DNA from 3 places in the Ewingella allii genome. Region 2 is predicted to be linked to each of the others. Evidence: predicted binding sites of a transcription regulator. Region 2 holds the regulator's gene; each other region holds the start of a gene.
The links. The regulator CRP, encoded in region 2, controls carbon source genes, mostly activating them, when cyclic AMP is high. The targets are predictions, from matches to a motif close to ATGTGANNNNNNTCACAT.
Positions count from the first base shown of each region.

Region 1: the regulator CRP is predicted to act here: its motif matches at 1,250-1,267, upstream of SBO83_RS09925 (beta-galactosidase).
Region 3: the regulator CRP is predicted to act here: its motif matches at 1,067-1,084, upstream of bhsA (multiple stress resistance protein BhsA).

Region 1 is NZ_JAWUDN010000003.1:234,377-236,648, reverse strand. Features, by position in the region: gene SBO83_RS09925 (beta-galactosidase) at 1-1,163, opposite strand, end outside; gene SBO83_RS09920 (LacI family DNA-binding transcriptional regulator) at 1,300-2,272, opposite strand, start outside.
Region 2 is NZ_JAWUDN010000005.1:307,057-309,328, reverse strand. Features, by position in the region: gene SBO83_RS13795 (OsmC family protein) at 1-236, opposite strand, end outside; gene crp (cAMP-activated global transcriptional regulator CRP) at 601-1,233, shown strand; gene SBO83_RS13785 (YccS/YhfK family putative transporter) at 1,331-2,272, shown strand, end outside.
Region 3 is NZ_JAWUDN010000001.1:385,720-387,991, reverse strand. Features, by position in the region: gene SBO83_RS01875 (TetR family transcriptional regulator) at 1-369, opposite strand, end outside; gene SBO83_RS01870 (hypothetical protein) at 526-780, shown strand; gene bhsA (multiple stress resistance protein BhsA) at 1,235-1,492, shown strand; gene bhsA (multiple stress resistance protein BhsA) at 1,573-1,830, shown strand; gene bhsA (multiple stress resistance protein BhsA) at 1,959-2,216, shown strand; gene bhsA (multiple stress resistance protein BhsA) at 2,254-2,272, shown strand, end outside.

The DNA.
Region 1 (2,272 bases), on a different contig from region 2:
TGTTTCATCAGCACAATATCGCGACGCATGGTGGCTTCATCCATAACCTGACCGTTTTCAGGATGATGCTCGTGACGGTTGGTGCCTCGGATCAGCACTGGCTGACCGTTCACTTTCAGCAATCCGTTGCTGATTTCAACCTGACGGAAACCGACATCGCACGCTTCGGCTTCAATAAGTTGGCCTTTAGGTGAAATCAGTGAAATCACCGCGCGATATAGAGCCGGTTGTTCTGCGCTCCACAATTTCGGCCGGCTAACTGGCAGGCGCAGCGTAGTACGGTCATACGCTGCACCCCGCTCATCAATAATTTCGCTGCCTAGCGGTTGCTGATGTTCTGCTACCGCTTTATCACCCTGCCAAAGTTCGACGCGTACCTGATAATCAGTCGCAGTTTCCTGCGGCACGGCGGCACTGACCTGGACTTCCAGCTCCGCCTGCGTGAAACCGTGGAATAGATGCGTGCGCACCTGAAAGTCGGTGATTTGCTCCACCGGTTTATGCAGTAACGTGACATCTCGAAAAATGCCGCTCATGCGCCACATATCCTGATCTTCCAGATAGCTGCCGTCACTCCAGCGCAGCACCATCACAGCCAGACGGTTTTCTCCAGTGTGTAAAACATTGCTGAGATCGAATTCAGCCGGTAAACGGCTGTCCTGTGAGTAACCGACCCACTTGCCGTTACACCATAAATAGAACGCCGAATTGACGCCGTTAAACACGATGCGCGTTTGTCCGCTGCTCAGCCAGTCATCATCCACAGAAAATGTGAGCGAGTAACAACCTGTGGGATTTTCTTCGGGCACAAACGGCGGATCCACCGGGATCGGATATTGAACGTTGGTGTATATTGGCGCGTCATAGCCTGCCAGCTGCCAGTTTGATGGCACCTGTAGGCGATCGGCGTCAACCAGATCCTGTTGCAACCATTGCTCAGGAACCGCTTCCGGGCGGTTAAAATAGCTGAAACTCCATTCGCCATTGAGGCAGCGGATTTTTGCTGAAGGCTGATTTTTTCTGGCTTCCTGAGCATCACGCCAACTGTTAAACGGCGGATGCGCAGATAATCTATTGCACTGCGTCGAGGCAGGTTTCTCCCAGTCACGGCGGGCCAGAACGGTGGCCAGCGATGATAATTTATCTTCAGCAGATGGGTTCATACTCTCTTCTCGGCAAATTGTTATACGCTCACAATAATGTAAACATGCTTATCTGAAGAAAGTAAGTAAAGCGGAGGAATTCAGGAAAGGGACGCGGATCACAAATTCCGCGCCAGTCAGTGTTTACAAAGAAGGTTTACAGGGCACTAAGCTGATGCGCGATGCGGATCAGTTCCTGAGACAATGTTTCCTGTGACACATTTTCTGCGCCTGGTCTGGCAGTGGTATGGCGCTCGACCAAAGAAGTGGGCAACAACAGGGAGTCACCGTGATGATTGTCATGATTATGCAGATTACCCAGCAGGCGATTGATGCTCTCATGCCCCAGTAGGCGAAAATCCTGTTTGATGGTGGTCAGCGGCGGGAAGAAAAAGGCACTGTCTTCAGTATCGTCATAGCCAATCACCGAAATTTGTTCCGGCACCCGCAGACCAAACTCATGCACGGCACGCAGGACACCGAGCGCCATCTGGTCATTGGCGACCAGAATGGCTGTCGGACGCTTCGGCTGATTGAGCAGTAAAAACGCCTGCTGATAACCCGACGCCGCGCTCCAGTCGCCGTGCTGAATCGCACAGGGTGTAATATCACGCGTAGCCAGCGTGTTTAGCCAGCCTTCATAACGCAAACGCGCAGAGATAGATTCGAGCGGACCAGTCAGCACCGCGATTTGCTGATGTCCAAGCGCCAGCAAATGTTCCACCCCCTGCTCAGCCCCACAATGCGGATCGAACAGAATTTTGAAGACGTCGGCTTCGGGATCCACATCCAGAAACAGCGCCGGCAAAGTGCCACAAAGCTGAGCTATTGCTGTCGCATCATCATTTGACAGCGGCACGTTGATCAGAATCCCATCCACCCGCTGTGACATCAGTTCGTTCACCGCCGTACGGCAGGCGGTCAGACTCAGGTTGTCGATCATCGAAATCACAACGTTGAAACCCAACTGATTCGCGCGAGTTTTCATCGCAGATGCGATTTGTGAAGGTGCGTGCAGCGCCAGTTCGGTAGTCGCCAGTCCGAGAGTGAAGCTTTTTTTGCCCGCCAGTTGCTGAGCAACACGGTTGGGGACGTAATTCAGCTCAGCCATCGCCTGTTCGACTTTATCG
Region 2 (2,272 bases):
GGTGCTTCTTCGCGGCGTTCTGAGGTCAGTTTCACTTCGCAATTGTGCACCTCGTTGCGACCTTTTTGCAGAATCGACACCACGTCGATGGCGCTGCAACCTCCCGCAGACATCAGCAACATTTCCATCGGGCTTGGGGCCTTGTCGCCCGCATTGCCGTCCATCAGAACCTGATGTCCAGAGGCGGATTCACCCAAAAATGTCAGCCCTTCAACCCATTTTACCCGTGCCTGCATGTGCCATACTCCTGATGCGTTTATGAAGCAGAAATTTCCTTCAGACTACTCTTTTAGAAAAAAACCGGCAACGTAACCCGATCGCCATCATGCTGAAGCGAGACAACAGAAGACACCCGCGCAAACCTGTGCTACAAACAAAGCCGTTACACACTGTTTCAGTAAATTGCGGTGATGGGTTTGTGGTTTTCACTCTGAAGCCACGGTGTTAACAGAAATATTCAGATTCTTGTTTCACTCCGACTCCCGCTTGCAGCATTGCTGGACAGTTCATATGCTAAAAGGGCGCGTATTTAAAGACGCCGTACAGGGAACTCTGAGCCCTGTGATTTTGGGCAGCGATAACAACAGAGGATAATAGCAAATGGTTCTCGGCAAGCCACAAACAGACCCTACTCTCGAATGGTTCCTGTCTCACTGTCATATACATAAGTATCCTTCTAAAAGTACGCTGATTCACCAAGGTGAAAAGGCCGAAACGCTTTACTACATCGTGAAAGGGTCGGTTGCCGTCCTGATTAAAGATGAAGAAGGCAAAGAGATGATACTGTCCTACCTGAATCAAGGTGACTTCATCGGCGAGCTGGGACTCTTCGAAGAAGGTCAGGAACGTAGTGCTTGGGTTCGTGCAAAAACTGCCTGCGAAGTGGCTGAAATTTCCTATAAAAAATTCCGCCAGTTGATTCAGGTTAATCCGGACATTCTGATGCGCTTATCCGCTCAGATGGCGACACGCCTGCAAGTAACCTCTGAGAAAGTCGGTAACCTGGCTTTCCTCGACGTTACCGGCCGTATCGCGCAGACCTTGCTGAATCTGGCAAAACAACCGGATGCGATGACTCACCCAGACGGGATGCAGATCAAAATCACTCGTCAGGAAATTGGCCAGATCGTGGGTTGCTCCCGCGAAACCGTTGGTCGAATTCTAAAAATGCTGGAAGATCAGAGCCTGATCTCCGCTCACGGTAAAACGATTGTCGTTTACGGCACACGTTAATTCCCTGAGAAACGGCGCGGCAGGCAACTGTCGCGCCGTTTTTATTGGAGCCTAGGGAGACTGATTGATAGTGCGTGTTAAGCAGCAACGCATGAGATTGTGGCGTCGGTTTTTCTATCATCCCGAGGTCAACTACGCGCTACGCCAGACGCTGGTACTGGCAATTCCGGTCGCTATCGGCTGGATGTTCGGCCAGTTGCAAATGGGCCTGCTGTTCTCGCTGGTGCCCGCCTGCTGCAACATTTCTGGTCTGGATACTCCCCACAAACGCTTTTTCAAACGCCTGATTGTCGGCGGCTCTCTGTTTGCATTCGGCAGCGTGATGCTGCAACTGATGCTGGTGAATTGGCACATTCCCCTGCCCCTTATTATGTTATCGCTGGCGCTGATTATTGGCGTGACCGGCGAGATTGGCCCACTGCACGCGCGTTTACTGCCGGGTGCGCTGGTGGCCACCATTTTCACCCTGAGCATGGCCGGGCTGGTGCCCATCTGGCACGCGCCGCTGCTGTATATCGTCGGCACTGCGTGGTACGGGCTGTTTAACTGGGTTTGGTTTCGCCTCTCTGAAGAGCAACCAATGCGCGAAACCCTCAGCCAGCTTTATATCCAGCTGGCCGACTATTTCGAAGCCAAATACAGCCTGCTCACCCAACACACCGATCCGGAAACCGCGCTGCCGCCGCTGCTGAAACGCCAGCAGCAGGTGATCGATCTGATCGCCCTGCTCTACCAGCAATTGCACATGTTGCCGCAGCAGGGGCATCACCAGCACAAGAGGCTGTTTCAGCGTTTTCAGGTGGCGCTCGATTTACAGGAGCACATCGCCGTCAGCCTGCATTTGCCCGAAGAAGTGCAGAAGCTGGTGGAAGAGAGCCACGCCGAGGCGGTGATTCGCCGCAATGCGCAGGTGATCGCCGCCCGTCTGCGAGTGATCGCCGATGACATTCTCTATCACCGCCGCTCGGACCGTTTCAACATGACCAATGAACTCGCGGCGCTGGAGAAAATTGCCTCGCGCTATCGCGATAACCCGGTC
Region 3 (2,272 bases), on a different contig from region 2:
TGAGGCGCTAACCATAAAGCAGCCGCTCGGCGTATCGCAGTCGGTGAACATTTCTGCCGTGGTGCGCAGATACTGTTCGATAGCCTGTTCAACGGACAAATCTGTTCTGCTCAGCAGACAGAAACTCTTTTCGTAAAAGGTTGCCAGATAGTGTTCAACGGCCGCGCGGAATAACCCCTCTTTATTGCCGAACTCGGCATATAAGGTAGGAGCTTTCGCACCCGTGGCTTCGACCAAGTCCGCTAAAGAAGTGGCCTCATAGCCATGACGCCAGAATAAATTCAGGGCCTTGCTCAGAGCAGTTCCACGATCGAACTGTTTTGGGCGACCGCGACTTTTCCGGACCAAAGCCGTGTGTTCAGTGCTCATACACCCTCCTTCCATCACCTTATTGGTTCTGGTTATCAGAATAATTTAACGATCATTATTAAAAATAGTTGCGCACAAGTCCAGCAGAGATTATTATTTAATTATCGAGCGATAAGTAAATCACTCTTAGCATCTAGAATCTCAGGACAAACCATCATGCGTGCTTTAAAAATCCTTCTTGCCGTTATGGCTTTAACCGCTGCCCCGGTTGCCAATGTCGCCGCACAGCAGGTTATCATGATGCCAACACAGAGTCAGGAAGTTGCCATGGTCAATGTGACTGGGGACAGTAACTTTTGTCACCCTGCCCGCTTCGTCAACGGCAAATCGTCACAACAGCGCATTCCAACTTCTCCAACCATGCCACCTGCCCCAGCGGGCTCAGGCAATCACCCTCCCGTTTATTACTAGGTGATCACCTGACCCCTTATTGCACCGTGCTTTAGACGCCAACGCAGAAAGGGGATGTAATAGAAAGGCGACATAAAGGTCGCCTTTCTGATTCTCAGCAGAGCGAGACTTCTGAAAACCACCCAACGGTTTTACCATCCTTCGCCCTTCACTCCAACCATTAAGTTATCACTCATTAAATAATTCTTGCTTGTGTCATCAAAACCCACTAGCATTTAGTTATCGACCGTTAATTAATTAACTTGCCGTGAAGATTTAACAATTGAGATACATATCCCTCTTGTTAACGTGATCTTGCTCACAGCACTTTTAGTTAACGATTATTAAAAAAATAAGTTGCACAAGATTCCGTCAACGACTAATATTTAATTATCGAACGTTAATTAATAACGTTGAGCGAATCATAAAGACTTTCGACAGCACGATAAACGAATAGAGATAAGGAACTAACATCATGAAAAACGTAAAAATGACTATCGCAGCACTGGCTCTGGCTACCGTATCTTTCTCTTCCATGGCGGCAACGCTGGTTGATTCAGCTCCGGCTAACCAAGAAAAAATTGGCGTGATCAGCGCGAACTCAAGCAATGACCTGTCTAGCTTGCAGCGTGAACTGAATGCCAAAGCTACTGAAGCAGGTGCCAGCTCTTACCGCATCATCGGTGCTTCTGGTGACAACTACCTGCACGGTACTGCTGAGCTGTACAAATAACAGCGAGCCGCTTTTAAAGCGTTATCGCACTAAATTAGTTAACGATTAATAATAATGATTCATAATTAAAGGTACTTATCATGAAAAACGTAACAATGACTCTTGCTGCCATCGCACTGGCCACGGCTTCTTTCTCCACTCTGGCTGCGACTCAGGTTCAGTCTGCTCCAACTAACGCCCAGTCAATCGGCGTAGTTAGCGCGCAGGCCGGTACCAACTTGTCTAGCCTGGAACACCAGCTGGCCGCTAAAGCAGAAGCTAATGGTGCAACCTCTTATCGCATCATCTCCGCTTCCGGCGACAACCGCCTGTACGGGACTGCCGAGCTGTACAAATAAGTCCTGAAGTATTGAGTTTTAAAGGGTACCGAACGGACAGAAGAGTGGCTTTGTTGCCCAGAAAGAGCGCGCGAAGAGCGCCCAGCTAACAAAGCCTGATAAACGACGAATCAATAGGACAATATATTATGAAAAACCTGACAATGACCCTCGCAGCCATCGCACTGGCAACGGCTTCTTTCACCACTATGGCCGCCACCCAGGTTCAGTCTGCTCCTGCTAACTCACAGCCAATCGGCGTGATCAGCGCACAGGCCGGCACTAACCTGTCTAGTCTGGAAAATAAACTGGCAGCCAAAGCAGAAGCTAATGGTGCTACCTCTTATCGCATCATCTCCGCATCCGGCGACAACCGCCTGTACGGGACTGCTGAGCTGTATAAATAATCGTCGCATTAATCACGACGACTGAGGGCAAGACATCATGAAAAACCTGACAAAGA